Regions from separate parts of the Gordonibacter faecis genome, predicted to be linked through region 2. Evidence: predicted binding sites of a transcription regulator. Region 2 holds the regulator's gene; each other region holds the start of a gene.
The links. Region 2 encodes LexA, which represses DNA repair genes until DNA is damaged. Its sites were predicted from a motif close to CNAACANNTGTTNG; they were not measured.
Positions count from the first base shown of each region.

Region 1 (10,455 bases), on a different contig from region 2:
CTTCCGGGCGTGATGTTGCGCCTGGTTCGGCAGTTTCGGCGAAGTGTTGGAAGCCGACTTGTTCCCAGACGGCTTTGCTCTCCCTTGCTGGGAGGGCAACTTTGGCAGTAGCTATGACTTCTTCGGTGAAGGCCGTCGCGTCGATCTCGCGCACATTCCCGAGTGCGGTGATTGAGGTCAGGTCTTTGCAGCCGGCGAGGGCATACTCGCCGATAGTCTCAGTCTCAGCAGGTAGCACGACGGCGTTCCCGATAGCCGGCGGGCAGGAAACGAGGGTCTTGAGGTCTTTTGAGAAAAGCATCCCATTGAGCGTGGTAAATGCGGCGCTGCCATCCCCGGCAGTGAGTGAGGAGCCCATAAGATAGCATCGGGACAATGCCTGGGCGGGAACAGTAGTAGTAGAACCGGGGATGTTGGCAGCACCCTCCATGCCCTCGGGAATGAGCAGGAGACGCGAGTAGTCTTTGGTGAAGAGCATGCCATTGTGCGAGGCGAAGGCCTCGCTCTTGGCGCTCACGGCGATTGATTTGAGAGAAGAGCAACCAGCAACTGCGTCGGGGTCCACCTCGCGCAGGGTTGCCGGGAGCGACACGGAGGTGAGTTCCGAGCACTTCGCGAACGCATCCTTCGCGATGGAAGTTACCTCGTAGGTGGAGGTACCGCTGGTGATGGATGCCGGAACCAACAAGTCGCCCTTGGGCGGTGTCGCAGCCGAACCCACAAGGGTCGCGGTTTTGGTGGTGTCGTCGATTTTGAAAACAAAACCATCGCTTACGATAGACACCGCATTGGCATCAGCCGGCAACACGACTGTGCCAGCTACCTGGCCGGACACATCAGAAGTACCCGCAGCTTGCGCAGGAGTACTTTCGTTTTTGTTTTCGTTGGAAGGTTGGTCGAGTGGGACCTGTTGGGAGAACTGAGCAGTATCACCACTCGAGTTCGAAGAATCAGTAACTTCCTCCACGCCAGAAGCGTCAGAGGTTTCCGGGGCTAGAGGCTCAGAAAGCCCCCCCCCCCCCGGAGGTTTTCGGATTCAGCAGTGCCCGCAAAAGCAGGCAGAGTACCGGTCGTCAGGGCACACGCAAGCGTCACTGCGCACGCAGCCCTGCCGAGCCGTACAGCTCGACGGTTGAAATTCATTCCCTTGTCCCTTTACTCCAAAAGCCAGTGCATTTCCCGATGCACATACCCCACAAATGCGGGATATGTTCGGCATAGTAGCACGCGACGAGGGATTGTGAAGGGCGGCGGCGCTCCCCCATCACGAGAAAGAGCGCGAGTGCCCAAGGTCATAACCGCAGGTAGAACATATTCCCCAGCCATGCTGTAGCTAATCAGCCACAAGTCCTACGAATTCACAACTTCTTCACAACTTACCCCTCTTGTCATCCTGAGTGAGCGAAGTGAGTCGAAGGATCCCGAGCGGCGATAAGCAGGAAGTCTTACGGTTGGCACCGCTCGGGATCCTTCGAATACGGCGGCTTCGCCGCCTCCGCCCAGGATGACAGGGGGGGGATGCCTGCGGTGCTTCGCAGCAAAAAAAGGGGGGGGGGGTAGCGCCTGCGGCGCTTCGCGCCTCTGCTAGGATGACAAGGGGGTTGCTTTAAGTTTTATGCCTAGGATTTCTTGACGATGACCAGGTCGTCTACGCTGATGCGAAGTTGGTCTTCGTAGGATTCGCGGTCCAGTTTGTTGGCGGAGACGTCGAGCGTGGCGCGGACGGTGGAGCCGTCAACCGCACCTTCGCGATAGGCGGCGCCGAAGTCGCGCTGCATGTCGGCGAAGAAGGTTTCGGCGGCAGCGGCGTCGGGGAAGCCCACTTCCAGCGACGACGTCTCACACAGGCCATCGCGGCCAAACGTCACCGTTTCGGTGGTGGTGCGCTGCTCATCAGCGGCGCTCGTGGTGGTATAGCGATACACCACAGTGCCGGAGAGGTCGCGCTTGTCATCGGACGTGGTTGCCCCCTTCGGGTTGGATGACCCTGAATTACCCTTGTCGTCCGAGGTGCCCTTGTTCGTTGTTGAGCCGTCTTTGGTGACGGGAACCTCCTTGTTAACCGGGTCGCCATCAGGCGTTTCCGTTTCATGCGACGCCTGGTTGTCGTCACCGGAGTTCTGCTCTGTGATCGCAGACACCCCCGGACCGGACGACAGCATGTCGAACAACCAGCTCGACTGGGACACCACAAACACTGTGCCGGCAAGGGCCACAGCACCCAGTACGCATCCCGCCGCCACCTTCAGCTTGAAGCCGCGACGATGAAGCGTCTCAGCTTCCCGCATGCTTTCCTTGATGCTGGCCGGGGGCTCGTCGAAGAGAGCACTCGACTCCGCGTCGGCGGGCGCTCCCGCCTCGCCTTCCTCAGGCGTGGGCTGGGTGATCTCGGAGGACCCGCGCGGGTGCGCATCTACGTCAGGCGACGAAGCGCTAGCGGTGGCGTTTTCCGGCGTGGCGGCGGAACCAGCAGCGGCCTCATCCTTCAAGTCTACGCCGAGCGCAGCCCCCAGGCTCTCAACGCTGAGCGCGCCATCAAACGCGGTCCCAGTTTGCGGCGCAGTGGATGCAGGTGTGGGCGACGCTTGCGTAGCCGCCGATGTCCCCGGCGCTGCGGCGGTACCGTCCGCACCCTCTTCCAGCCGCTGACGCGTAATCTCATCCAGCCGACTTTCAACCGACGCCCGCAACTCCTCCAACGAGCGGCGCCCATCGGGAAAGAGAATCTGTGCTGGAGCAGCCAGCGAGCGCTCCACCAACTCGGGCTCGACCGCATGCTTGCCACGCACGGCAGCATGGGCCGGAACGCTAGAACTTTTCGCCGGCACCACCATACCAGCACACGGCGATTCCGCCGCCTGAGCAGGCACTACTGCCTGCGCACTTGGATTTTCCACCGGTGTGGGTGCCGCCACGGACACCTCTGCCGTCGGCACACCGCGCACAGATTCGGGAAGCACAATCGGCTGCGTCGACTCAGGCGAAGATGCGACCGGAGCTGGCTCGGCAGGTTCCACCAGATCAACGGTTTCTGCAAGGCGCGCCAGCACCTCTCCCGGCGGCGACACTGCCAACGCGGGCCACTCCACCAAATCAGCCAGGTTCGCAGAAGGAGCCGCTGACGACGCGACAAACGCCTCAGAAGGCACCGCAGACAACGCCTCAGCAGGCGCTCCAGAAGCCGGCACCGGCTTAGCCGGCACAACAACTTCCTCATGCCACACGGGCTGTTCGGCATAAACCGCCTCTGGCACTTCAGCAACCGGAGCAGGCGCCGCCACTTCATCCGCAGCGCTCGACGGTGCCACAACGGGCCAGCCTGCCTCGAGCGGAAGCTCAAACACATGCTCAACCAGGGCTTCCTTGCTCACATACGGATGCGGCGCGAACTCTTCCACCGGCGCATTTGGGTATGCTTGCGCGAGGGGTGGCGTTTCGACCCCCTCTTCAGCAGAGATGCCCTGCGGCTCCCCCGAGCGCGTTTCAACGGCGCTCTGCTCGACTTCGCCACCACCGTCGGAAAGCCCATCCACAAACGCGAACAGGCTCTCCAACGATAGCGATCCGTCGCCGGTGCTCGACATACGCTCACTTTCTCCGAACTCGCAGCCGTGCCAGCCCTGTGTATCCCGTTTTCTGGCGCACGACAATCTTCGTCAAGCATAGCAAAGAAACTCGTGCTCGTACTTAAAATGGCGAATATATCCACCATTTAAGGGCGGCAGTGTACGTAAGCACCCCTCTCTTAGACTGCTCTGTTCAGCCAGCAGCGACGCACCACCCAGTACCCCTCGGCCGAACGCGCCACGCGGTATCCCAAAAGTTCAAGCACTTGGCACACCGCATCGATGCGTGCCATGCTGCTGTCCCAAAGCAGCCAGTCCTCTTCGGAGAATTCCGCGAAACGTCGGCGTGTCTGATCTTCGCCGTAGCCATAGCGGCGCGCCATGTCATCGAGCACCGCCTGGTAATCGTCCAAAAGCTGAGCTACGGCCGCCTCTGCCCCCTTTCTTCCCATGCGGGACCTTCCCCCTAAGCCTCGCTCCGCCGAAGGCCGGCCCCCCGAAGCACGGCACGTATTCGGCTTTTGCCGCTCGTCTGATCCCATGTCGTTTCCTTTCTCCTCAGAGGTAAATACCCATCCCCTCGATGGGACATCACCGATTGTCACACGTGAAACGTTATCGCTGTTGACAGTTCGATAGGAAGCATGACCAAGCTCCTTTTCGGACGTTTATGCTGATCAAACCCCTCATCAACCCACCCTTGACACCGTACGCGCGTTCTTATATAGTGGGCGAACAAACATTCTCGCGAACATTTGATCTGGCGAACGGGCGTGCGCATGGAACTTATCGAAAAACTTGAGGTTCTCGCTGATGCAGCAAAGTATGACGTAGCGTGTACTTCATCCGGCATCGACCGCGACGCGAGTCGCGGCAAACTCGGCAGCGCGGTGGCGGCCGGCTGCTGCCACAGTTTCTCGGCCGACGGGCGCTGCATAACGCTGCTCAAGGTGCTCATGACCAACGTATGTGTCTACGACTGCGCCTATTGCGTGAACCGCTCGTCAAACGAAGTGAAACGCGCGGCCTTCTCGCCGCGCGAGCTGGCCGACCTCACCATCGCGTTTTACCGTCGCAACTACATTGAGGGCCTCTTCCTCAGTTCCGGCGTTATTAAGAACCCCGACTATACCACCGAGCTGATGATACAAACGCTTTCTCTTCTGCGCGAAGAACACGGTTTTCGCGGCTACATCCACGCGAAGGCCGTACCCGGCACCTCACCTGAATTAGTTGAGCGCCTGGGGCATCTGGCCGATCGTTTGAGCGTGAATATGGAACTACCCTCGCAGGCTAGCCTGCGCTTACTTGCGCCCGAAAAGGACAAACAACATATTCTGGCGCCTATGCGGCAAATCCGCGACAGCATTGCGGTGGACAAAGACACACGCGCGCTCATGCGTAAGGAAACTACCTACATGAAACAGGTGCGGCCCAAGAGAAAGGAGCGCGCGTTCGCACCCGCCGGGCAGTCCACCCAAATGATTGTGGGAGCAACACCTGAAAGCGACTTCCACATATTGAATTTGTCGGCGGCGCTCTACCGCACGCTGTCTCTCAAACGCGTGTTTTTTAGCGCCTATACGCCGGTGAATGATGATGCGCGCCTGCCGGGTACCGATGCTATTCAGCTAAACCGTGAACACCGTCTCTACCAGGCGGACTGGCTGCTACGTTTCTACCGTTTTGATGTGACCGAAATCATCGACGAAGAGCATCCATTCTTGGACACCGAGGTGGACCCAAAAGCAAACTGGGCGCTGAACAATCTGGACTTTTTTCCGGTGGAGGTGAACAAGGCACCGCTTGAGGCACTTCTGCGCGTGCCTGGCATTGGCGTGCGCGGCGCACATTCCATTATCCGAGCGCGACGCGCCACCACGCTTGGCGAGCGCGAACTGCGCAAGTTGGGCATTGCATACAAACGCGCCCGTTTCTTCATCACCTGCAATGGCACCTATGCGGGGCAAGGCGTTGACTTCTCGCGCGAAGGCTTACGCGCGCAGCTGGCCGCGCCGCCGAAGGGCGGCAATCATGGTCGACGCGCCGACAAAGCCTGCCCCGGCCAGATGAGCCTCTTCGAAAGTGTGGAGACCCCCGAGAAAGCGCGCATTGCGGGCGGGGTAAGCAGCGCGGAGGGTGGGCGTTTGCTCGGCGGCGCGGGGGCGGACAGGAGTGTGCAACGCGGCGAGAAATGCGGGAGTGTGAGCACGCACGGAGAGAAGCTGTCGGGGCCGCAGAGCTTACTCGCGCCCGCTGCTCCCTCTGATGGCACGTTCGGCTGGCAGAGGGCCTTAGAGGAACCCCAGGCGGCTTGTGCATGAGCGAGAGTGGGAGCAGTTCGGTGAAAGGAGTGCGCGAAAGGAAGAAAGGCGTGCCGGAAGCTGTGCGGGAGGAAAAGAAGGGTGCAACCGCCGTTGCACACGAAGAGCCGCTTGTTGACGTGGCTTATGTGCATGATGGTTCGCTTGAGGGTTTGCTTTCAGCCGTGTTCGAGGCATATGCCCGCCACGAGGATCCGCAGGATATTGTGCGCGACGGCCAGCTACAGCCGCGCCTCGGACAGACAGTGCGTTTCATTGAGACCGACATGGAGCGCGCTCTGCGGGTACAGCGCGGCGTCAAGCGGGCGGGCGGACACGGTGCCTATGATGCTGTGGTGCGGGCATCGCTTTCCGACGACCCGGAGGCGGGCACCATTGTGTACCGGTTCATTCGCTATGCGATGGCGGCCAATCGTCCACACGACTGCACAGGATGTCGCAAGCGCCGCTCGTGCGCTGGCCCGGTGGACAGCGGCGGGCCAGCCTCCGTTGGCTGCACGGGTAAGGCTTCCGGAAGCGTACTGGGTGACCTGGCGCACCCTGCTGTGGCTCCCTTGCACCGCCTCGTGCGCGCCGTCGGCAACGAGCGCCACCGCATGATTCAGTTTTTGCGTTTCGAGCACTTGGAGAACGGGGTGTGGCTCGCGCGCTGCAACCCCTCTGCGTCGGTGGTGCCCCTGCTCATGGACTACTTTAGCGCGCGGTTCAACATTCAGCCGTTCATCATCTACGATGAGGTGCATAACCTCGCAGGCGTGTACGAAGGTCGCGAGTGGTATCTCGTGCGCACTGATCAGCTGAACGTGCCCGACCGCGCCGCCGACGAACAACTCATGCAAGCAGCCTGGAAACGGTTTTATCGCACCGTAGCCGTTGAAGCACGCTACAACCCCGAACTCCGCCGCCAGTTCATGCCCAAGCGCCTGTGGAAAAACATCGTCGAGATGCACGAAGACCTCCCCGGCACCGACCTCGCCCCACCAACCACCACCCCCGAACGCCTCTGGCGAGGGTAGATGTGACGCGCCGGAACTCTTAAACACCCGTAAGATCAAAGGGTGGGATGAAGCTTTCTTCGGCGGCACCGCCTTCTTGCCAAAAGTAGTCTTCCACGCCCAGTTCATCGGCGAAATCGAGCAAACGCTCGTAGTCTTCATCAGGTACACGATGAGCCAACTCGGGGTTCTCGACCAGCGCGATCTGCGCACGCTTGTTGCCCGCAGCGGCCGCATCAACCAACACGGGCGTGTACTGATTCATCAGCGAAAGCAACACCTGCCGCCCGTAGCGTTCATGCACCAGACGCACGATGCGCTTGGAGTCCTCCAGCGCCCCCGGCAGCATCAAGTGACGCACCACCGTACCGCGTACGAGACGCGGCAGGCCGTCCACCTCGTCAAACACCGGTTCGCCCGTCTGCGCCACCATCTCATCAAGCGCCGCGAGCGCCACTTCAGGGTAGTCGGGTGCCTGCGAATAACGCGCAGCCAAGCACGCGTCAGCATACTTGAAGTCAGTCAGATAGACGTCCACCGTACTCGCATTCGCCCGCACGGCTTCCACGGTTTCGTAGCCCGACGTGTTCCACACCACCGGAACCGTCAACCCGCGCTCGCGCGCCTGCGCCACTGCCACCCGCGCTTCACATGCGTAATGGGTGGGCGTCACAAAGTTCACGTTGAGCGCGCCCTGTGCTTCCAGCTCCAGACACATCTCCGCAAGTCGCTCTACCGTGACCGCACGGCCCGCTTCACCAGCGGCGATAACCGCATTCTGACAATACACACACCGCAGCGGACAGTGCGCAAAGAAGATCGTTCCACTGCCGCGTTCCCCGCTGATTGGCGGTTCTTCCCAAAAATGCAGGGCCGCGCGCGCCACCACCAGGGTGTCGCCAGCCCCACAAACCCCTCGCTCCCCCGCCGCGCGATTAACCCCGCACCCTCGCGGACACACGTCACAAGAAGTAAGTTGATTACTTTGCATACAGCCACCGACCCCCAAAACAAGCCACACATATCGCCCTATCTGGCGAAACACCCCTTTTGTCATCCTGAGCGGAGCGCCGTAGGCGCGTAGTCGAAGGATCCCGTGAGGCGCCAGCAGGAAGATTCCCAGTTGACACCACACGGGATCCTTCGACTCCGGCACTACGCGCCTCCGCTCAGGATGACAAGAAGGGGGCGTCTTCCAGTGCTCTACTTGGAATGCCTCAGTTGGCTGAATAGGCGCCGAAGCCTCCCGGGAAGTCGTCGGGGTTTACGTCGTAGTCGTAGTCGTCATCCTCGTCGGCTTCGCCGCCGTAGGCTTGTTCGGCGCGGGTCCAGTCGAGGCCGTTTTCGGCGCAGGCTGCTTCCTCGCCGTACACCAGCGCAAGCGCAGCCGGGGCCTTATCGGCACCGCCGATCACGGCCAGAAGCTCCAGCAGATGCAAGCACGCCTCGGCCTGCGGCAGAATAAGATCCACGTCATCGGCAGCCATGAGTGCGGCAGACAGCTCCGCCATCAGCATCTCCACCGTGTACGTGCCGGTAAAACGCCCTTCGCTCACTGCGGAAAGCACCTGTTCAGCCTCGGGCGAGGTCGCACCCGCGCGTCCCACCGGCCCTTCAACCGATGACGCCGAACGCTGCACCGCATGATAGAGCGCATCTGCCTCAATGGCAGACATAATCTGCGCCGACGCCTGCAGCGTGTACGCCGCACGCGCCAGCTGCGCCGAACCCGAGCCACCCGTCTCCTGCACGTCTCCCGCCAACTCTTCCAGCAACGGACGGGCGGCAGCAACGTCCTTTTCCTCGCCTGCCACCAGGCACATGAGGTTCGCCTTGTCGGCAAAGGCATCGGGCAGCGCCACGTTCGCCACCACCAGCGGGGCCTCGACGGCCGCCAACTCGCTCACCACAGCCACCGCGTTCAGTTCGCGCGCGAAACTGGGTGTGGCGGCAGACAAATCCACCAGCAAGGTGCCTGGCCGCGCAGCCTGCACGATGCCATCCTCGTCGAAGTACGCATCTTCCAATGCCGTCTGCGACGTGCAGTACGTCAGCACCACATCCGCGCTTGCCACGTCGGTCGTGCGCGTGTACCCCGCGGCGGACAGGCCAGTCTGCACCAGAGCGCCCACCGTATCGTTTCCGCTATATGCATAACGCTTATCCATGCGTCTGTCCCTTTCCCAGGCGCACCACCGCACGCCTTCCCCGCGTCTGCGGATGTTAACTTTGCTTCACTTTCTTGGCAATGCGATCGGCCACCGACAGCTCTTCGCGCTTGTCGTTGCCCCAAAATACCACGGCCACCATGCCGGGCCCCACGTGCGAGCCAATAACGGGCCCGATGTTGCACTCCAAAATGAGCACGGTGTCGTCCACCTTGACCAGCGCCTCTTTCAGGCGCTCGGCATCTTTCGCGCAATCAGCGTGAGCCACCACAACCACCTGACCCGGCCCCTTTTCTGCCCGCCGACGCTCGAAGTACTCGGCAAGTTGCTTGAGGCCCTTCTTGCGTCCGCGTGCCACGCCGGAAAGCGACAACTTCCCGTCGAGCGCAATATTGAGCAGGGGCTTCACGTCCAGCTTTGAGCCAGCGTAGGCCACCGAACCCGGAATGCGTCCACCGCGACGCAGCGCCTCCAAGTCTTCCACCATAAACTCGGCGTCCACGAAGTTGCGCGCCTCTTCGGCCCACTGCGCCAGCTCACGCGCTGTGAGACCCCGCTCGCGCTGCCTCAGCGCCTCATGCACCAACAGCCCCTCGGCGACCGACGCCAACCGGGTGTCCACCAGGTGCAACTCAGCCTCCGGATGTTCGGCCAACACCTGATCACGCACGAGCGCTGCCGCATCAAAGCTGCCGGAAAGCCCGCTCGAAAAACTCAGGTACACCGTGGGTACGCCGCTTTTCGCCGCGCGCTCAAAGGCATCGCGAAACACCGGCACGGGCACCTGCGCTGTGGTGGGTTCTTCCCCCTTGCGCATGCCCTCGTAAAAATCGTGGGCCGACGAGGTACGATACAAGTCGTCGGCATGCTGTCCATCACTCAAAATATAGGGAAACTCTATGAGTTCCACTCCGTCGCGATCCACCAGTTCAAAAGGCAGATCGCAGCACGAATCAATAATGAGATTGCAAGCGCATTCCATCGAGGAGTCCCTCTCCTTCAGCGTTTGATTGTTGGTGCGTGTAGGCTGCGCGTCCGTCACGATGTGCACAGCCGCGCCTGTACCGGCCTGGTCAGCTTACCCGCCAGCGCGTGCGCGCATTCGTAAGCAATGCCCACGGCCGGCCCCACGTGCAATCCGATGACCGGGCTCACGGGCAGTACGTCCACACTGCGCCCCAACAGCGGTTCTATCACTTCGCGCGCCCACACCACGGCGGGCGTCTTGTCGCCAATATAGTGCACGACCACATTCTTCAAGCCGTGCGCCTCCACGTCGTCTTTGAACGTTTGCACAATTTTCTCGAGCGCCTTTTTGCGCGTGCGCACTTTTGCCAGCGTGGTAGCTGAGCCGTCGGTTACGGTGAGCACAGGCGACAGCTGAATAAGGTTACCCAGAAGC
Region 1 is NZ_JASJEU010000018.1:54,383-64,837, forward strand. It holds gene QNJ86_RS09125 (leucine-rich repeat protein) at 1-967, opposite strand, end outside; gene QNJ86_RS09130 (hypothetical protein) at 1,620-3,584, opposite strand; gene QNJ86_RS09135 (hypothetical protein) at 3,746-4,018, opposite strand; gene QNJ86_RS09140 (putative DNA modification/repair radical SAM protein) at 4,346-5,890, shown strand; gene QNJ86_RS09145 (TIGR03915 family putative DNA repair protein) at 5,941-6,906, shown strand; gene QNJ86_RS09150 (radical SAM protein) at 6,926-7,942, opposite strand; gene QNJ86_RS09155 (NAD(P)-binding domain-containing protein) at 8,103-9,053, opposite strand; gene QNJ86_RS09160 (DegV family protein) at 9,109-10,035, opposite strand; gene QNJ86_RS09165 (DegV family protein) at 10,092-10,455, opposite strand, start outside.
Region 1: a site for LexA is predicted at 4,315-4,328, ahead of QNJ86_RS09140 (putative DNA modification/repair radical SAM protein). Genes of this name have one in related genera too.

Region 2 (10,455 bases):
GGGGGATACCCCTGTACCTCTTGCCTGTGCGAGTTATTTTCGGGTACATACCAGTGCGTTCTGGGGTGCGCGTGCCGAGTTCTATCTGATTGCTGAAAATGAACGAACAGGACTTCTCAGCTGGATCATTGTCGATTATCTCAGCGATACCATAAGCTACGATCGCACTCATGCGCTGCGCGGCCCCTCCTCGCATCACGCTGTCGTCACGATGGCAGCGGATGGGCGGGTACTTGTGGATATGACGGGGGAGCAGGGTGCGCACTCGGCGTTCTCCGCCTCCCTTGCGGGTGCGCAGGAGCGAACGCTTGACGAGCGCCTTTGGATTGAAGGGAATCTTTCGGTGGGATACGGCAAGGAACTCTCAGCCAATCACGCCGATGTGTTTTCGCTCACATTTCCTCCTGAAACTATGGCTCGTGCTCTTGAGGTTCCCCTAGACAACCTGAATCTCGAAGCAGCAACGTGGCATGCAGATATCATTGCGCCGAAGCCGACACGTCTGGTGTGCTTTCCGTACGCGCAGCATCTACTTTCCGATAGCCCAGGGCAGGCAAGTCGCCACACCTCAAAAACTGCACTCGCACACGCCGCCAATTCGGTGAACTTTGATGCACTGAGGACATTTTCTGTGGGCTCTGTGCGGACCGGCATGCTGGTATCAACTGCGCTTTCTGCGGGGCTGGTGGTAGCCTTAGGGCTGGTCCTTGCGAAGAAGCGCTGATCAGCCGCCGACCGTCTACGGCTCCGTTTTCCGATTATTTCTTGTCGGGGCTTTTACAAATCAATCACAAGACGTATCATGTGGTATAGCTTGAGTGATACGTACCCGATAGGGTATTTCATATAGACAATCCCATATGATTGACCGTATTGCGTGCTCTTCGCTCATGCCCGGTTCCCTGGAACCGGCTTTTTTGATGAACCTGAAAAGTTTTACTACACTGAACAACCGAAACGAACAACGAAAGGGGGAGCGTATGCCCGAATTCATCTGGCTGTTTGTTGGCCTGGTCATCGGCATCGCCCTCGGCTTCGTGGCAGCTCGCTTCATGGTCAACGCTTCAACGAAGCGCGCGGCCCAAGAGGCAGAGAGCCTGGTAGCTGATGCGAAACGACAAGCTGAGACGCTGCGCCGTGAGGCTATTGTCGAAGCTAAGGACGAAGTGCTGAAACTCAAGCAGGAGGCACAAGCCGAGAATAAAGAGCGGCTGCGCGAGGTGCGTGCCGCCGAAAACCGTGTGTCCCAGCGCGAGGAATCGCTCGACCGCCGCGTGGAATCACTTGATGCGCGCGAGCATCAGATCTCTTCGGTGCAGGGTCAACTTGACCGTCGCGAACGTGATCTGGAAGAGGCCGCTCGTGAAGTGGATCGGCGCTTGGAGCGCGTCGCTGGCATGACACCGGAAGAGGCGAAGGCGGAGTTGCTCGACACCTTGCGCGATCAAGTCGTGCACGAGTCTGCCGCCATCATCCGCGACTCGGAGGCTCGCACGAAGGCTGAGGCTGACAAAAAGGCTCGTTCCATCTTGAGTCTGGCTATTCAGCGTGTGGCTGCTGACCACTCGGCCGAAAACACGGTGAGCACTATTCATATTCCCTCGGATGACCTCAAGGGCCGCATTATTGGCCGCGAGGGTCGCAACATTCGCTCGTTTGAGCAACTCACCGGCACGAATCTCATCATCGACGACACCCCGGAGTGCGTGACCATTTCGTGCTTCGACCCGGTGCGCCGCGAGATTGGCCGCGTGACTATGGAAAACCTTGTTGCTGACGGACGTATTCATCCGGCACGCATCGAAGAAATGTTTGGCAAGGCTGAGGCATTTGTGAACCAGCGCGTGCAGGAGGCGGGCGAACAGGCCGCTTTCGACACCGGCATTCACGACCTTCACCCTGAGTTGGTGCGTACGCTGGGTCGTCTGCGTTACCGCACCTCCTACGGCCAAAATGTATTGAACCACTCCCTTGAGGTGGCTTACCTCTCGGGTGTTATGGCGGCGGAGTTGGGCCTCGATCCCATCCCAGCCAAGCGCGCGGGTCTTCTGCACGACCTGGGCAAGGCTGTTGACCACGAGGTTGAGGGCAGCCACGCCGTTATCGGCGCCGATCTTGCGCGTCGTTTCGGTGAGAAGGCCGACATCGTTCACGCCATTGAGGCGCACCACAATGACGTGGAGCCCTCCAGCGTGTTGGCCGTGCTCGTGCAAGCGGCAGACGCGGTATCTGCGGCGCGTCCCGGCGCCCGCAAGGAAACGCTCGATGCCTACATCAAGCGCCTCGAGAAGCTGGAAGAAATTGCGAACTCCTACAAGGGCGTGGAGCGTACGTACGCCATTCAGGCTGGTCGCGAGGTGCGTGTTATGGTAGAGCCTGAGGTGGTCGACGAGGCTGCCACAACGGTGCTCGCCCACGACATTGCGCATCGCATCGAAAACGAGATGCAGTACCCCGGCCAGGTGAAGGTCGTGGTTATCCGTGAGAGCCGCGCGGTCGGCATCGCGAAGTAACTCATGTCCGACGACGCGTTAGAAGCCTTCGTCGGCAGTGTCTGTGGCGACAGCCATCTCCGGGTCGAAGCTGACCTTGGGGATGGCTTCGTCCGTTTAAGGAGTGCCGAGGCCGAGCGCCGCCAGGCCGCGCACGACATCCGCTCCACCGAAGACGTGGTCATTGAAATGCTGCGCAACGCGCGCGATGCTCACGCGAGTAGTATCTTTACTGCGGTTTCGCGCGAAGGCACGCGACGGCGCATCATCATGGTAGATGATGGCGACGGTGTTCCGCCCGCGTTGCATGAGCGTATCTTTGAGCCACGCGTCACCTCGAAGCTTGACTCCGTTCACATCGACAAATGGGGTGTGCACGGCCGCGGTATGGCGCTCTATTCCATCGCTGTGAACGCCACCTCCGCCCGTATTGCAGCATCTGACGTGGGGGAGGGAGCGGCCTTCGTTGTGGAGACCGATCTATCGCAGCTCGGTGAGAAAACCGACCAGTCAAGTTTCCCTACGTTTGAGCGCACGGCGGAAGGTACGGTGTCGGTGCGCGGCCCCAAAAACATTCTGCGCACGGTGTGCGAATTCGCGCTTGAGCATCGCCGTGACTGTACGGTCTACCTGGGCTCTCCCACCGACATCGTGGCCACGTTGTATGCCTTTGGCCTCTCGTCGCTGACGGCTGCGGCCCGTGCGTTTGCTGACGTGGAAGAGACACCCGTATGCAAACGCTGCGCACTCGCCGCCGACCCGGCCGAACTTGCGGCTATCGCTGGCGGGCTGGGCCTTGAATTGTCGGAACGATCGGCGCGCCGCGTTCTCGATGGTGAGATTGCGCCCGTCCGTCCTCTACTTGAGCGCATTCGTATTGAAGGCCTCGAATCTGAACACCCTCACGTCGCGCCTGTGCCGCGCTCCCGCACCTCGTCCGACGCGCGCGGCCTCAAGATAGCACCTGACGACGTGGAAGATTTTTCCGCACGCGTGGCGGCGGCCTACCAAGATCTTGCGCGGCGCTACTATCTGGAGCCCACTGTGCACCCTGAGGTTCGGGTGGGTAAAGACCGCATCACTATTGCCATCTCGGTGACCAAACTTTCCTAACAGCTTACCGCCGCCTTTAGCACAGCCTTGCCGAGCAGGGAGTATCCGCCTTGCGCACCCTACCTTTAATGGTTAGAATAACGGGTGATCGAAAAGTCGCGCCGTGGCGCCACGAAGCATATCGATCGGTTGGAAACGCACAAGGAATCGGACTACTCGACGAAGGATATGCATGGTCTCACCTGAGCACAAGCCAATGGATGGTTGCCTAAAGGTTTCATCGAAGTCTTCACCTGCTTCCGTGGCTGGCGCTATTGCTGGTATGGTGAAGGACGGCGTGAGCGTGGAGATACAGGCCGTGGGCGCCGGAGCGGTGAACCAAGCGGTCAAGGCTATTGCCATTTCGCGCGGGTTCCTTTCTCCCGTTGGCATTGAAATTTCCTGCATTCCCTCGTTCGCCGACATTGTTATTGACGGTGAATACCGCACAGCCATCCGCTTTGCGGTTGAACCCCGCTATACCCGTGGTGTTGCTGCTGCCCTCCAAGAGGCCGAATCGCACCCGGCTGTAACCGATCCCGCACTCTGAGGACACTCATGAATCATACCCCCTTTACGAACCTTGCGTTCTGTGTTCGCACGTTCGGATGCCAGATGAACAAGCATGACTCAGAACGCGTTGCCGGCATGCTGGAAGGCTTAGGCGCCCTGCCGGTGGAGGCTATCGAGGACGCCGACATCGTTGTGTTTATGACGTGCTGTGTGCGCGAAGCTGCTGATACGCGCCTGTATGGCCAGGTGGCATCCTTGAAGAACGTGCCGCTGCGCGCGGGTACCCCGCTTTCGAAGCGCATCGTGGCCGTGGGCGGGTGCATCGGCCAGCGCGACGGCGAGAAATTGGCGGAGGAATTGCCGCACCTCGACGTGGTATTTGGCACCCATAACCTCGGTTCACTTCCGCGCCTGTTGCAGGCGGCGATAGAAGAGGGCGGGCATCAGGTGGAAGTGCTTGACGCATCCTCGTCGTTCCCCACGGAATTACCCACCGCGCGCGAGAATGAATGGGCTGCGTGGCTTCCCATCACCATTGGCTGCAACAACTTTTGCTCGTACTGCATCGTGCCGTATGTGCGCGGCCGCGAGAAGTCGCGCCCGCTGGAGGATATTGTGGCCGAGGCCGAGCGCTATGTCGCGTCCGGCGTGAAGGAAATCACGTTGCTGGGACAGAACGTGAACTCCTACGGCCGCGATTTGTACGGCGCTCCGCGGTTCGCGCAGGTACTCGACGCGCTGGATGCCACGGGTGTGGAGCGGCTGCGCTTCGCAACGAGCCACCCCAAGGACCTCACTGACGAGGTGATTGGTAAGTTCGCCACACTGCGTTCGCTCATGCCCGCCCTGCATCTGCCGGTACAGTCGGGCTCCGATGCGGTACTCGCCGCCATGAATCGCCGTTACACGCGGGAACACTACCTTGGTCTGGTGCGAAAGGTGCGCGAGACGTGCCCAACTATTGCACTCTCAACCGATATCATTGTTGGCTTCCCCGGTGAGACGGCGAAGGACTTTGAAGATACGTTTCGCCTAGTGGATGAAGTGGGCTACCATCAGGTGTTCACGTTCATCTACTCCAAGCGCGAAGGGACGCCGGCGGCCACGATGGAGGACGCCACGCCGCGCGAAGTCATTCAGGAGCGCTTCGACCGGCTGGTGGATCTCGTGCAGGCGCGGGCCTTTGAGGCCAACCAGGCCGACCTTGGTTCGGTAGTGGACGTGTTGGTGGAAGGCGCGTCAAAGCGCGATGCAGGCCTTTTGGCCGGTAAGAGTCCGAAAAATCAAACAGTGCACGCGCCGCTGCCCGCAGGCGCAACGGCTGATGAGCTGACGGGCAGTATCGTTCGTGTGCGCGTTGATGAGGCCAAGACGTGGTATCTGGCTGGTGAGGTTGTGGATGGTCGCTGAGTCTGAAGTGCTCGCCTTACACGCGCCAGTGGTGTGCGTGGTTGGCCCGACTGCGTCCGGCAAAACGGACCTTGCGCAAAAGCTGGCAGGTGTTCTCAATGGCGAAGTGGTAAGCGCGGACTCCATGCAAATATATCGCGGGATGGATATTGGCACCGGTAAGCTGCCTGTCTCTGAGCGCCTAGTGCCACATCATGGCTTTGATCTGGTGGATCCTGGCGAGCCGTTTTCAGCCGCTCTTTTCCAGACGTTTGCGCGCACGTGCTTTCGCGACATTGACGCGCGTGGCCATCGTGCGGTGCTCTGTGGTGGCACCGGTTTCTACGTGCGCGCCGCGCTTGATGGCTACGACTTTCCCAAGGGTGAGCAGGTGAACAATCCCGTGCGTGAGCACTATATGCGTATTGCCGAAGTTGAGGGCGCGGAGGCGCTGTGGCGGCTGCTTGATGAGCGCGATGCGGCCAGCGCGGCGCTCATTCCCCCTGCGGATGTGAAGCGGGTGGTGCGTGCCTTTGAGCTTTTGGAAGACGGGACAACGTACGCAAAGCAGCGTGCAAAGCTGGCGTCGATTCCTCAAGTGGTGCCTGCGGTGTTCGTGGGCTTGGCTGTTGAACCGGATGTCTTACGTGCGCGCATTGATGCGCGGGTGGATGCCATGGTTGAGGCGGGGCTCGTTGATGAGGTGCGCGGGCTGCTTGCGCAGGGCTTCCATGAAGGGGTGACGGCGCCTCAAGCCATTGGGTATAAGGAAATTGTTGAAGCATTTGAAGGGAAGTGCTCACTCGAAGAGGCTATCGAGCGCATCAAAGTGGCTACCCATCGCTATGCGAAGCGTCAGCGCACGTGGTTTCGCAAGGATAAGCGCATCCACTGGATTGATGCTACTGAAGGTGTGGCCGATTCACTTGCTGAGGAAGCACTTGCCCTAATAAAGGCGCAGGGCGCTGCTTGATATTCAGGGACTTTCGTTTCCTGGTGGTTTACGCCGTACAGGGCGGCTGTGCTATCATAGGAAATGCCTGAGCACAGGTGATATATTGATAATCGGACAGGAGCATGTATGCAGCCACGCTAATCGTTTCTCATATCGAACGTTCACTTACTATGGGAAAGGATAGCCCCATGTCCGAATTTGAATCCGTTATTGTGCGGGGAATGACTTCCGTTTCTGAACAGCGCCGCGAGCGCGCCGTCCTGGTGGGCGTGGAGCGCCCCGGAACGTCGTGGCCGTTGGCTTCGTCGCTTGCCGAGCTTGAGCGCCTTGTCGATACAGCGGGGGCCGACGTGGTGGCGGTGACCTCGCAAAAGCTTGATTCTCCCAACCCGAAGACCTTTGTTGGTACCGGCAAAGCCGAAGAAGTGGCCGAATTAGCTCGCGCACATGCCGCCGACCTGGTGGTATTCGACGATGAACTCACGCCGTCCCAGCAGGCTAACTTGGAAAAAGTAGTGGGACGCGACGTTAAGGTCATCGACCGTACGGCGCTCATTTTGGATATTTTTGCCTTGCATGCCACCAGTAAAGAGGGTCGCTTGCAGGTGCGGCTCGCCCAAAATGAGTATCTGCTGCCGCGCTTGCGTGGCATGTGGGCTCACCTGGCCTCGAACCGCATGGGTGGCGGCGTGGGCTCCCGCTTCGGTGAAGGCGAAAGCCAGCTTGAGGTGGACCGTCGTATGGTGCGCAAACGCATTACCTCCATCAAACGCGAGCTGGCGCATCTTGCCGACGTACGTAAAATTCAGCGCGAGAGTCGCTACGCCAGCGGCATGTTTAAGGTGGCCTTGGCGGGCTACACGAACGCAGGCAAATCAAGCCTGCTTAACCGGTTGACCGGTGCTGGCGTGCTCAGCTATGACCAGCTGTTTGCCACGCTCGACTCCACCACGCGCAAGTTTGAACTGCCGGAAGGTCGCGAGATCACCGTTACCGACACGGTTGGCTTCATTCAGAAATTGCCGACGACGCTGGTGGAGGCATTCAAATCCACACTTGACGAGATCACGGGTGCAGACCTGGTGCTGCACGTGGTGGATGCTTCCTCAGACGAGCGCGAAGCACAAATTGAAGCGGTTGAGGATGTGCTCGGCCAGATTGGCGCGCATGATGTCGACAGGGTTGAGGTATTCAACAAGTGTGACCTGCTGGATGAAGAGGAACAAGCGGCGCTCAGGTCGCGACACCCGCAGGCGGTGCTTGTATCTGCGGAGACAGGGCAGGGGATTGACGAACTGGTCGCCCGCATTGCCCGTGTCGCTTCGGTGCGCGATGCGCACTTGGATATTGTTCTGCCTTACAGCAGGGGAGACCTGGTATCGCTTGCGCATGAACGCTGCCATATTGTGAGCGAGGAACATCGCGAGGACGGAACCCATCTCGTTATGCTGGCGGCGCCATCCTATGCCGGCCTGTTTCGCCCGTTTTCGATAGAAGCGTAAATCCCCTGAATACGTACCTACTACCGCCCCTTAGAGTAACTCTAAGGGGCGGTAGTGCTCTTCAAAGTCAGGAGTTACAGCCTCCGAAACACGGCGACCACTTTACCTGCAATGGAACAATCGGTCGTAATGATGGGATCCATCGTTGAATTCTCAGGCTGCAAACGAATATGGTCGCTTTCCTTGTAGAAGCGCTTCACGGTGGCACCGTCGTCGATGATGGCTACAACGATGTCGCCATTGTTCGCCACAGGCTGCTCTTTCACCACCACGTAGTCACCGTCGTTAATGCCGGCCTCAATCATGGACTCGCCGCGCACCGACAGAAGGAAGGACGGGGCATCGCCAACGATGTCGGTGGGCAGCGTAAGGGTGTCGGTGATGTTTTCTTCAGCGAGGATGGGTGAACCTGCAGCCACATTACCAACGAGCGGCACGTTCACCACCTTGCCAAAGGTTGGCTGGATCACGTTCGATGCGCCCTCCGCAGCATCAAGAGGGTAAGTGAGTGCAATGGAGCGCGACTTGAGCGGGTCACGCTTGATGAGCCCCTTGTCTTCAAGCGCCTTCAGGTGCACATGAACCGTGGAGGGGGAGGAAAGACCCAAACTTTGGCAGACCTCACGTACCGTGGGGCCGTAGCCCTTTTCTCGAATGCATTCCTCGATGCAGTCGAGCACTGCCTGCTGCCGCTTCGTCACTTTACCGGCCATGCTCTGTCCTTTCCTCGGCGAACAAATGTTTTAAATTTGTATTGACATGAACTTTTGTTCGTCCTATTATATATGCGAACAAAGGTTCTACGCAAGAGCTAGGAGGCAGAAAGATGAAGAATTTTGAAACGCGGTGTCCGATTGATGGCACGTCAGCCCTGCTCCCGCAGCTCGACGCGGTGTCTCAAGCTGCTACTATCATAGAGTTCCCGGGACAGGTGAGGCAGTACACTTCCGCATCGAATCTTTCTTCGCAAAGTGCGGTTCGCGAATATGTTCGCGAAAAAGGGGTTGTTCTTACGTTGCGTGACGGAAGCCTCGCCGGCTGTTCGTATCATCGTATGAAGTCGTGGCAAGCTGCTCTTGCTGGCTGCGCGTTCACGCTTTTTTCTTTGGTAAGTATACTCGCTGGCCTCTAGTGGCCTCTTTCCTTTACCCACAGATTGCTGCGTTTCTGTGGCTGCAGGGTGCTCCTGTCCACCCCAGGAGCACCCGCTTTCTCTTTTGAATAACTTGTAAGCGCTCATCGCAAAGAACGAAGTCATTTTGTCACGGGTGGGGGCGGTTTTTTTGAAGGGATCGGCGATGTCGATTGAAGCACAATATCTGGTATGTTAGGCTGTGCGGAAATCGAGTAAAAGGAGCCGTTATGCGCTGCCCTTCCTGCGGAAACATTGAATCAAAGGTAGTGGATTCTCGCCCTTCTGAAGATGGTACCGCCATCCGCCGCCGTCGTGAGTGCCTCGACTGCGGACGCCGTTTCACTACCTATGAGCGGCTGGGCGACAACCCTCTTATTGTCATCAAAACTGACGGTTCTTCGGAAGCCTACGATCGTCAGAAACTTATGCGCGGCTTGCTTACCGCCTGCGCGAAGCGCCCCATATCTCCTGAGCAGATAGCATCACTTATCGACAGTATTGAGACAGAACTACGCAATGCCTCGCGCAATGAAATTCGGTCGAAGGAGCTTGGCGACATGGCACTTGCGCGTCTCGCGAAGCTTGACGATGTGGCTTACGTGCGCTTTGCAAGCGTCTACAAAGATTTCCAAAACGTCGAGGAATTTGCTTCCGCTCTTGAAGGATTGCGCTTATGACGAATCTTGCCATTCCGCTCACACAACTTGATCCTGAACTGCCTGTTCCTGTGTGTGCGTACCCAGGGGATGCGGGAGTGGATCTGCGTGCAACTTGTGACGTTGAACTTGCTCCCTTCGAGCGTGCGCTGGTGCCCTCTGGTATAGCGGTGGCGCTGCCTGCTGGGTATGCTGGCTTCGTGGTGCCACGCAGTGGGCTCGCCATTAAGCACGGGGTGTCAGTGGTTAACGCTCCTGGTCTCATTGATAGCAACTATCGCGGTGAGATAAAGGTGGTGCTCATTAATCTTGATTCGCACACTCCGTTTTCGGTGCGTCGCGGCGATCGTATTGCTCAGCTGGTCATCATGCGCGTGGAAGAGGCCACGTTCAATCCCTGCGAAGAACTTCCTTCATCTGAGCGGGGAGAGGGTGGTTTCGGCAGCAGTGGTGTTGCTTCATAAGGAATGGTAGCATCTTTCTGTTACCACTCTTATCTTGTTGTCTGTGTGTCGTTCGATTTCTATTGGAGCAGAATCCCCTCCTTACGTATTGCTTAGAGTTACTCTAACCTAAAACGACAGGACTATGGGGGATTGCTGATGAGGACAAACGCTCGTCCAGAATAAAGGAGGATGTAGTGCAGCAAGACAACCAGAGCGAGGCGGCAGCTGCGCTGTATCCGTCAACCGTGCCGTGTCTCGGTATTGCCGAGGTTTCC
Region 2 is NZ_JASJEU010000003.1:105,027-115,481, forward strand. It holds gene QNJ86_RS00730 (hypothetical protein) at 1-724, shown strand, start outside; gene rny (ribonuclease Y) at 981-2,513, shown strand; gene QNJ86_RS00740 (ATP-binding protein) at 2,517-3,605, shown strand; gene QNJ86_RS00745 (stage V sporulation protein S) at 3,778-4,134, shown strand; gene miaB (tRNA (N6-isopentenyl adenosine(37)-C2)-methylthiotransferase MiaB) at 4,143-5,507, shown strand; gene miaA (tRNA (adenosine(37)-N6)-dimethylallyltransferase MiaA) at 5,497-6,459, shown strand; gene hflX (GTPase HflX) at 6,630-7,943, shown strand; gene lexA (transcriptional repressor LexA) at 8,018-8,656, opposite strand; gene QNJ86_RS00770 (hypothetical protein) at 8,770-9,075, shown strand; gene nrdR (transcriptional regulator NrdR) at 9,306-9,755, shown strand; gene dut (dUTP diphosphatase) at 9,752-10,198, shown strand; gene QNJ86_RS00785 (MerR family transcriptional regulator) at 10,375-10,455, shown strand, end outside.

Region 3 (10,455 bases), on a different contig from region 2:
GACGATGCCTTCACGTGCAGCTTTCTTGACTTCGCCCTGCTGCTTTTGCAGTGCCGTGACGGGAAAAATAGCTTCCATGGTGACTCCTTTCGATGTACGTGAAGCATAGCAGGAAAGGAGTGGGAAGTATATATAATGATATATAAAATAAGGCGACAGAAGGATGTCCTTTCTGTCGCCTTGTGAAGTCTGGGTTAGCCGGAATTCCCTTCGGCTTTACTCCTTGATGACCGCCTCGGGGTGATCGCGGTCGATGATGGTGTGTTGGGTGATGGTGGCGTTGAAGTAGCGTTGCACGAGAGTGGCGAACTCATCCAGCGCGGCGCGGAGGTCGTCTGTGCGGGCGGGGTCGACGTTCTCTATGATGAGGAATGCGTTCGCCGAATCGTCAGTGAGTGCGGTGCGCTTGCCGTCGCGCCAGTTCCAGCAGCGGCAGACGGCACCCACGTTGTCGCAGTAGCAAAGCTCACCGGGCAGGGTGGGGTCTTCGTCCTCTTCGCCGAGGGGCAGAAACGCGTCGCCGCCTTCGGTGATGCCCAGCCTGAGGTCGCCGTCAAGCGCATCCAGGTCCTCGCCGCCCACGGGGAAGGCGTACTTGAGCGAAATGGCGTTGTACACGTCCACCGACGGCGTGATGGAGCCCACAGGGTTGCCCTTCAGTACGCGCTTGAGCAGGTTCTCCACTGAGCTGCGCGCACCCTTCTTCGTCTTGAACTGCTGGTAGGCCTCGCGCCAGGCGCGCACGGGCTCGTTTTCGGAGATGGTGTTGCTGGTGAGATAGCTGTTCGCGTGCTCGTTCGCCTCGTGCAAAAGCTTTGCGATGGCGGCCGCGTCGTCGGGCGGTATCGCGCTCGCTGGCTTCATGCCGCGCGCCACCATGATGCCAATTGAGGCGTGGGGGAATAGCTCCCAAAATGAATCGTCCGCAATGAATTTCTGCATGGTGTCCTCCTTACAAAAAAGCATGCGACCTCCCTCGTCTTCTCAGGCCTAACGATGAGGGTGCGCATGCTTTGCGTCTCGATCTACCCGGCGGCAGATAATTCTCTGAGATTTGTTCGGCAGGGTACTACGCTTGGCGGCGCTGGTCAAGGTGGTATTTGCTGGTGGCGACCCGGCCCCGTGGAGGCTTTGCGTCATATATCACCAGATCAGGCACCGTATTTTCTCGCTGAAACTCCATGGTCTGTTCGCTTGCGCAGCCGGTTATTCTGTGCGAACATGTGTTCCCTATGAAGGAATGCGGCGTGCGGAAGAAGGCGGGGCGTATGGCGACGGCGACAGCAACAGCAACAGCGACAGTGGCGGATGCAGGTGCAATCTATGAGACGTTCGGCGGGTGCGTGATTGGCTCGCCGGGAGGCATTGACATGCACCGCGTGATTCTCCATTCGGACATGAACGCGTTTTATGCGAGCGTTGAACAGGCCGAACGCCCGGAGTTGCGCGGGGTGCCGCTGGTGGTGGGCGGGCATGAGGAAACGCGCCACGGCATTGTGCTGGCGAAGAGCGCCCAGGCCAAGGCCGCCGGCGTGAAAACGGGCGAGGCGCTGTGGGAGGCGCGCGCGAAGTGCCCGGGGCTGGTGGTGGTGCCACCGCGCTACGACGTGTACCAGCGCTATTCGGCTCTGGCGCGGCGCATCTACTACCAGTACACCGACCTCGTGGAGCCGTTTGGCCTCGACGAATGTTGGATCGACCTCACCGGTGCGCTCGCCCTGTCCACCCGCGCGCCGCTCGATGTGGCGCGCGAGATCAGCCAACGCATGAAAGACGAGTTGGGTTGCACCGTGTCCGTTGGGGTGTCGTGGAACAAGGTGTTCGCGAAATTCGGCAGCGACCTGCGCAAACCCGACGCCGTTACCGCTATCACGCCGGAGAATTACCAGCAGCTGGTGTGGAAGGCACCGGTGGGGGAGCTTCTCTACGTGGGGCGGGCGACGCGCGCCAAGCTGCATTCGTCGGGCGTCGACACCGTGGGGGACTTGGCGTGCGCCTCGCCCGAACTGTTGCGTCGTCGGTTGGGGAAGGTGGGCCTCGTGCTGCGCGCCTTTGCACGCGGCGAGGATGCGACGCCGGTGAAGCCTTTCGACCCCACGCGCAACGAGGTGGATCGCACGGTGAAAAGCTTCGGCAACGGACTCACCTGCCCGCACGACATCGTGTGCGCCGCCGACGCGAAGGCGCTCATCTATTTGCTGGCGGAATCGGTGGCGCAGCGGCTGCGTGAGGCGCGCTTTCGGGCATCCACCGTGTCCATTGGCGTGCGCGACGCCCACGACTTAACCAGCTATGGCCGCCAGACCACGCTGCCGCGCGCCACAAACACGACGGGCCAGATAGCGCGTATGGCCTGGGAGCTGCTGTCGGCCAATGAACCGCTCGACGAGGAACATCCCCTGCGCGGCCTGCATGTGCGCGCGTCCAACCTGGAGCCCATGGACGCGCCACAACAGCTTGACCTGGGTTTTGACGCGCGTCGTCGCGTCTTGGAGGACCTGGACGAAACCATTGATGACCTGCGCCGTCGCTTCGGCAACACCTGCATCCAGCGCGGCGTGGAGCTGATGGACGAAAGCCTGCTGGATTTGGACGTGAAGCGCGACAACGTGGTGCACCCGGTGGGCTACTTCTAGTTCTCGCCGTCACCTGCGGAAAGGGCGAAGGGGGAGTGAGCGAACATGGTGCAAGGCATCGCGGGTAGGCGCAAGCGGTATGTGGAAGTGGAAGCCGAGTTTTTGAGCGACGGAGTTATTGTTCCCCGTGCTGTGATGTGGCACGACGGACGGCGGTTTCCGGTGCGCGCGGTGCTGGGCATGCGGCGCTGCGCCTCGCTTAAGGTGGGCGGCGAGGGCGTGCGCTACGACGTGCTGGTGGGTCACGCGCGCACGTTCCTCTTCCACGAGGGCCCGCGCTGGTTCGTGGAAGAGATCGTGCCGGAAGGGGAGGGGCCGGGCGCTGGGCCGGATGCGGCTGCGGGACAGGAGTGCTCCGCAGCACGCGAGTGCTACAGCGGGCACTCGTAGAGGGCAGTGGCCAATGTCGGGTCGATGTGCAGGTAGAAGCGCGGGTACTCGCCCACGCACACAAAGCCGCAGGATTCGTAGAGCCCGCGCCCGCGCGCGTTCGTGGTGAACGTGTCCAGGCGCACGGCCTTCTTTCCCGCCGCCCGGGCTGCGTCAATGCTGGCGCTCACCAGCTGGCGCGCGAACCCGCGACCATGGAAGGCTGAAAGCGTGCCCACCACGTGCAGCACGGCCACTTCGTCGGGGGCTGCGTCCACCTGCCACGCACCCCGCTCGTAGCCTTCGTCCGCCTCGCTGTTCATGATGAGCGCGCACGCAAGCCGCGAGGCACCTTCGGCGCGGGCGGCATCCGGGTCGTCCGCGTCCAGCACGCCAACGTAGGTTTCACCTGCGGCAACCGACGCGCGCAAAAATGCTGGCGAAGGGTGCACGTCGTGCTCCCATAGCACGTCGAAGTCCGCCCCGCGCATCTCGTCAATCATGCGCGTGTAGAGCGCCACCACTTGTTCGGCTTCGTCGTTTCGCGCCTTCCGCACCGTCAGCATGCACGCACCATCCTTACTCGTTTCGTCAGTGAAAGTGAAAATGATACCGCATTTGGGGCGCTTGGTGAGGCGTTGTGCGGGTTCGCCATTCTCGCGGTTTGCTGACGGCAGCGTCACCCCGTGCGTCTTACGCGCGGGTGGGGCGTATACTGCGCCTTGAAACGAACGGACGCGGCAAGGAGGCGCCATGGCGCAGACGGGTATCGCCGCTCAAAGCGGTTCTCTCATCGGCGGACACGTCGCGCTGGTGGCGTGCACGATTTTCTACCTGGCGTGGTGGCTCATCTTCTTCAACCCGCGCGCGCCGAAGGCGACGGGTGTGCTGTACGGCATCGGCGTCGGGTGCATTGTGGTGGCGGCCGTGGTTGGCATAGCGGGCGTGGTGCTGGCGGTGCGGGGAATTGGCGGCCTGGCCCCGTCTATGACGCGGGGCGTGCCCGTGTTGGCCATCGCGGCGGGAGGCGTGCTGGCGTATATCGCGCTCGTGTTCGTGACAACGCGCTTCTTCCACCGTCCGGTCACGACGGAGCTCATCCTGTTCACCGCGTGGCTCACGCTTGAACTGGCGGTACTCGACGCGCTCTACGGTGCAGGAGCCCTGGGCGCGTTGGAGGCGGCGCTGCTCGCAGTGCTGGTGGCAGTAGTGATGGTAGGCTGCCTCGTCTGCTACATCTTCTACTTCAACCTCGCCCCCTTCCCCTCCTTCATAGCCGGCACCATCCCCCTCGCCGCCGTAGGAGTAACCGCCGCCATCCTGGCCACCGCTATTGCGCTAGCGTGAGGCGACGCGAAGCGTAAACGCGTTCGAGGTGCTCCTGAACAGGCATGACAACCACTGGTTGGCAGAAGAGATGCGAGAAAAGCATCCGGAGGTTGGTTGCGGCGGCCGCACTTTGCGTGCATGCTGTGAGTGAAAGCTAAAGCAGCGGGCGAACGAGAGGGGCGCGATCATGGGATTCCGAGAGAACCTTCAATATTTGCGTGGAACGCGCGACATGAGTCAAACGGAGTTGGCGCAGCTACTTGGCGTGAGCCGTCAGTCGGTGGCGAAGTGGGAAGCCGAGAAGAGCTATCCCGAAATGGATAAGCTTATTGCCATCTGCGATCTCTTCGAGTGCACGCTGGACGAGTTAGTGCGCAGGGATTTAACGGGGAGCAAAAGCGAACTTGTTGTGCGTGAAGCTGGGGCGAAAGTCAACGCTGAAGTTGCGCGCGAAGACGAAACCGAGGACGAAACTGCGCCTGAGGTTGAGCCAACCGCCAACGTCACGTCTACTGATACCTGGGGCTATGACGAACACATGCGCCGCCGCGCGTGGGATTATGCTGTTGGTTTGGCGGCGGTTGTGTTGTCGATAGGGGTGGGGCTGTTCGTTTCGCACTCTGACCTGGTCACAGGGCTGGTGCCGTTCTTTATTGCTATGGGTGCGGGTGTTGGTGTGGCACTTCTTCTCATGGTGCCGGGCTATACAGGGCATCAACTATTTATGCGTGAGCACCCGCGCATCGAGGACTTCTACACGGCCGAGCAGAAATCCGAAGCACGTCGGAGGAAAGCATTTGGTATCGCAGGTGGGGTTGTGCTGGCGATTGCAGGTTTGAACATGCCGGGGTTGTTCAGTGTGTTCCATATGCAGACATTCTCATCGCTGGGGTTGTTTCTGTGTCTGGCGGCGGCTGCGGGATTACTGGCGTACGCCATCATGATGGATCATCGCATCGACGTGACCCGCTACAACGCCGCCGCTCCCACGATGACCGCCGAGGACCACTAGGCAGGGAGTAGTGGAGAGCAGCCACCCGCGCGAAAAAGTGTGACGCGCTTCGCGCTACCGATTACGCCAAGGGACATTCGGCTTCCTAGCATTATGACGAGGGCATTCGCTCAGGATGACAGAGAGGCGCTAGCTTCGTGTCGCGACTCCGAGTGCTCAGGATAGCAAGGTTACGAACGCGCTGATTCTTGTTCCCGGAGTATGCAGGCGGTGAGATACGCGGCGTCCCTGATGCAGTCGTTGCAGGTGCAGAGGAGGTGGGTTGTGGTGGTGCCTTTGAGTTCGGGGCAGAGGGTGGAGCCGTTCTTTTCGCGGAAAGCGGTAACCAGCTGGCGCACCAGGTGGTAGGTGGCCGCTTTGCTCGTGCGCTCGGCAATGCCGCTGCTGTTGGCCAGCCCCAGAATGAGCGCGCCGCCCGTGAGTGCGCCACAGGTTTCGGTGAGGCCGCCCAGACCAGCCCCGAGCGCCTCGGCTGCGCGGAAGCAAGTATCCTCATCAGCCCCAACGAGCGGCGCGAGTGTGCAGGCAACACACTGTGCACAGTTGCATTTTGCGGCATGCATCTCGACGGCCTGCGCGGCGAGCGCTTCGGGATCGATCGGTTCCATGGACTCCCCTTCTTAATAGGTATAGCCATCATAGCAAACTGCAAGGCTCCGGTTGGCGGATAGCGGGGCTATAATGGCGGCATGTTTTGGAGAAAGGGAAATGTTCATGATTGTGCTTGCTGTTGTTCTTGCGCTGATCGCGGTGCTGGTAGTGGTGTTGGTGGTGAATGCGGTGCGCCTGAAGCCCACGCCGGTGGGCGACCCGCTGCCGCCCTCTGACGTGCGTGGCGATGACGCGGCGGTTGCGCGCTTCCAGGAAATGCTGCGTTGCCCTACGGTGTGGGACTTGCGCAACCCCAACGCCGACCGCTCCGCGTTCGACGAGTTCGTGCCGCTCTTGCGTCGCCTGTACCCGCGCGTGTTCGACGCGCTTGAACTGGAACTTGTCGACGGCTACGGCATCGCGCTTCTGTGGAAGGGCGCCGACCGCGACCTTGCGCCTGTGGTGCTGATGGCGCACCACGACGTGGTAAGCGCGAACGCGGACGAGTGGACGCACGACCCCTTCGCGGCTGAGATCGCCGACAACGCCATCTATGCGCGCGGCGCGGTGGACACGAAATGCATCTGGGCGGGCCTGCTGGAAGCGACCGAGAAACTGCTGGCCGAGGGCTATGTGCCGCCGCGCGATGTGTATCTGTTCTCGTCGAATACCGAAGAGGACGGCGGCGACACCACGCCGCACTTCGTGCAACTGCTGCAAGAGCGCGGGCGCGTGCCGTATATGGTGCTTGACGAGGGTGGTGCGGTCATCGACAATCCGCCGCTTGGCATACAGGGCCAGTTCGCCGTCGTGGGCGTGGCCGAAAAAGGCATCTTCAACACACATATTACTACGAGCGCAGAAGGTGGCCACGCAGCTACGCCGTCGCTCAAGGATGCCACGGCGAAGCTTATCTCCGGTCTTGACGGGCTGCAAAAGAACCCGCCCACCTCGAAGCTGTCCGCCCCGGTGGCGGCCATGCTCCGCGAGTTGGCCGCGCGCGGCGGCTTCGGGTTGCGTCTTGTGTTCGGCAACCTGTGGCTCTTCCGGCCGCTTGTCATTCGCATCATGCAGGGCAACTCCGAGACGGCCGCCATGGTGCGCACCACCTACGCGCTCACGCAGCTTGAGGGCAGCCCGGCGCACAATATTATTCCGAAGCGGGCGCGCGCCACGGTGAACGTGCGCGTTGACCCTGGTGAGACGGTGGACATAGCCACCCAGCGCATCAAGGATCGCTTCGACGATCGCACCACCTACGAGTTGTTCGAGGTCAGTGAGCCGTCACCCATCGCGCCCTTCGACGGCGACCCGGCGTTTGACTACCTGCGCCGCGTCATCGCGAGCGTGTACCCCACGGCCGGCATCGCGCCCTACGTACAATCCAGCTGCTCCGACGCGCGCCACTTCCACCGCGTGTGCTCGCGCACGTACCGCTTTGCGGGCATCTTGTTCGCGGGCGATTCGCGCTCGCGCATCCATGGGCAGGACGAACGCTTGGATGTGGACGCGTACCTGCGCGGCATCGGCTTCTACACGGAATTCATTCGTCACCTCAACCTGCTGGGAAAGTGAGACACCATGGCTGACACGAAAGCACCCGCCACTGCGAGTGCAAGCACCGGCGCGACCGCGGGCGCAAACACAGGCGCGCCGCACGGCAAGTTCTTCTTCGGCTGGTGGATAGTGGCAGGCGGCCTGCTCATCATGGCCACCTGCTACACGGTGTTTGTGAACTGCATTCCGCTCTTCCAGACGCACATCGTGCGCGACCTGGGGCTTACGGTGGGGCAGTTCAACACGGGCGTGTCCATCACCACGGTGGTGGCGGTGTTCGCATCGCTCGTCATCGGGCGGCTTACCGACAAATGCTCGGCGCGCGTGCTGGGCACGGTGACGGTGCTCACCAGCTCAATTGTGCTGGTGGGGCTCTCGTTTATCACGGCCGTGTGGCAGCTGTATCTGCTGTGCGTGGTGGCCGGCATGGTGGTGGTGGCCGGCACGCGCCTTTTGGTGTCGGTGGTCATTTCGAACTGGTTCACGCTCAAGCGCGGGCTGGCGGTATCCATTGCGCTGTCGGGTTCGGGCATTGGCGGCGTGCTGCTTTCGCCCGCCACCAGCGCCATGATTGAAGCGTCCGGCTGGCGCGCGGCGTTTCTGCTGCTGGCAGTGGTGTGCCTCGTGGCGGCGCTTCCGCTGGTGCTGGCCACGTTCAGCACGCGCCCGAGCGACCGCGGGCTTCTGCCTTACGGCGCAGGCCAAGAGGAGTAGACGAAGGCCGATCGTTCGCCCGACAAGCCCGTCACCGTATCGGTGGGGTGGAAAACCCTGCGCAAAAGCGTCGCGTTTTGGCTGCTCGTTGTGGGGTTTGTGGCCATGGGCATCACGAACGGCTGCATCATCACGAACTCTATTGCCAACATGACCAGTGTCACCGTGGGTGGCACCGAGGTGGTCACGGGTGGACACTCCACCCTCTGGGCCGGCAGCGTGTGGTCGTTCTACCTGGCCGTGGTCATCGTGGCGAAGGTGGCGCTCGGGGCTATCTATGACCGTTGGGGTATGCGCACGGGCACCATCCTTGGCACTATCACGTCGGCGCTGGCTGGCGTCATGTTGCTGTTCCCGACCACCGACTGGGGCCCCATTCTGGCCTGCCTTTTCTTCGGATTCGCCACGTGCATGGGCACGGTGGCGCCGCCCATCATGGTGGTGAAGGAGTACGGGAAGAAAGACCTCGGCACCATGACGGGTATCGTGACAGCGTTTGAACTGCTGGGAGCCGCGGTGGGCGCGGTGCTGTCGGGCGTGATGTTCGACGCATTTCTGTCGTTCGCGCCGGTGTGGATCATGGTGATTGTGGCCAGCGTGGTCATGGGTGTGGCGCTGCTTGCGTCCATCCCCGCCGCGCGTCGCCTGGTGGAGCGCCGCCGCGCCGAGGGCGCGCCGGAACTGGACGCGGAAGGGTTCGAAATCGCGGCATAACGCGTGCGCCCCGGGCGTGTGGGCGTGCCGTGCACCCCGCGCCGCACGCCCGCGGGGCGCTGTCGCCGCGCGCCCACACCCCGCGCCGCAACCTCCTTTCGAAAACCATCATTTGTTCGAACAACGCTGCCGCGGTTGCTGGTATGATGGCAACGACACAAGCGAGCGCATCTACAACTGATTCGAGGCACAAGATATGGCATTCGTCCATTTGCATAACCATACCGAATATTCCCTGCTCGACGGGGCAACGCACGTCAAAGACATGGTGCGACGCGCGGCTGACCTGGGCATGCCAGCGGTCGCCATCTCTGACCACGGCGTGATGTCGGGCGTGCCGGAGCTTTGCGACGCGTGCGACGCCGTGGAGAAGGAAACGGGCAAGCGCGTGAAGCCCATCTACGGCTGCGAGGTGTACTTCACCACCGACGAGGAACTCAAGCGCGATGGCAAGCCGAAGCTCTATCACCTGCTGCTGCTGGCGAAAACCAACGAGGGGTATCACAACCTGTTGCGCCTCGTCAGCGAGTCGCACGTCGACAACTTCTACTACAAGCCGCGCACGACGTTCTCCATGCTGGAAAAGTATGGCAAGGGCATCATTGGCTCGTCGGCCTGTATCGCGGGCATCATCCCGAAGCTGCTGGATAACCGCCAGTTTGACGACGCCGTGGCCTGGGCAAAAAAGTTCGCCAGCTGCTTTGAGCCGGGCGACTTCTACATCGAGCTGCAAAACCAGGGCATCCGTACCGACGGCGGCCTCACGCAAAACGAACTCAACCACCAGCTGACCGACGTTGCGCGTGCGGCGGGCCTCAAGACCATCGCCACGAACGACTTCCACTACCTCACGCGCGAGGACGCACGCGCCCAGGACATCATGCTGTGCATCGGCACGGGCTCGGCTATGAACGATGCCAACCGCATGCGCTTTGAGAACGACCAGTTCTACATGAAGACCGAAGAGGAAATGCGCGAGGCTATGCGCGACTTCCCGGAGGCGTGCGACACCACGGTGGAAGTGGCCGAAAAGGTGAACGTGGTGCTGGAGCGCGACTCCATCTTGCCGCGTTTCCCCTTGCCCGAGGGCGAAACCGAGGAGAGCTACTTCCGCAAGCGCGTACAGGAAGGCCTGGTCAAGCGCTATGGCGACCCAGTGCCGCAGGACGCGCAAGAGCGCGCCGAATACGAGATGAGCGTCATCATCCAGCAGGGCTTCCCGGCCTACTTCCTCATCGTGCAGGAATACATCGAATGGGCGCGTAGCCAGGGCATTGGTGTTGGCCCGGGCCGTGGTTCGGCCGCAGGCGCTATCGTGGCGTACGCCATGGGCATTACCGACCTTGACCCGCTGTCCAACGGCCTGCTGTTCGAGCGCTTCCTGTCGCCCGAGCGCGTGGAGATGCCCGATATCGACGTCGACTTCGAGGATGAACGCCGCCAAGAAGTTATCGAACACATTAAAGAAGTGTACGGCGAAGACCACGTATCAGGCGTTATCACCTTCGGCAAGCTCCAGGCGAAAAACGCCGT
Region 3 is NZ_JASJEU010000025.1:92,387-102,841, reverse strand. It holds gene QNJ86_RS13535 (hypothetical protein) at 1-78, opposite strand, end outside; gene QNJ86_RS13530 (B3/B4 domain-containing protein) at 217-942, opposite strand; gene QNJ86_RS13525 (Y-family DNA polymerase) at 1,269-2,636, shown strand; gene QNJ86_RS13520 (outer dense fiber protein 1) at 2,682-3,026, shown strand; gene QNJ86_RS13515 (GNAT family N-acetyltransferase) at 3,008-3,571, opposite strand; gene QNJ86_RS13510 (hypothetical protein) at 3,759-4,352, shown strand; gene QNJ86_RS13505 (helix-turn-helix transcriptional regulator) at 4,522-5,346, shown strand; gene QNJ86_RS13500 (C-GCAxxG-C-C family protein) at 5,517-5,954, opposite strand; gene QNJ86_RS13495 (M20/M25/M40 family metallo-hydrolase) at 6,061-7,512, shown strand; gene QNJ86_RS13490 (MFS transporter) at 7,519-8,208, shown strand; gene QNJ86_RS13485 (MFS transporter) at 8,251-8,922, shown strand; gene dnaE (DNA polymerase III subunit alpha) at 9,119-10,455, shown strand, end outside.
Region 3: a site for LexA is predicted at 1,217-1,230, ahead of QNJ86_RS13525 (Y-family DNA polymerase). Genes of this name have one in related genera too.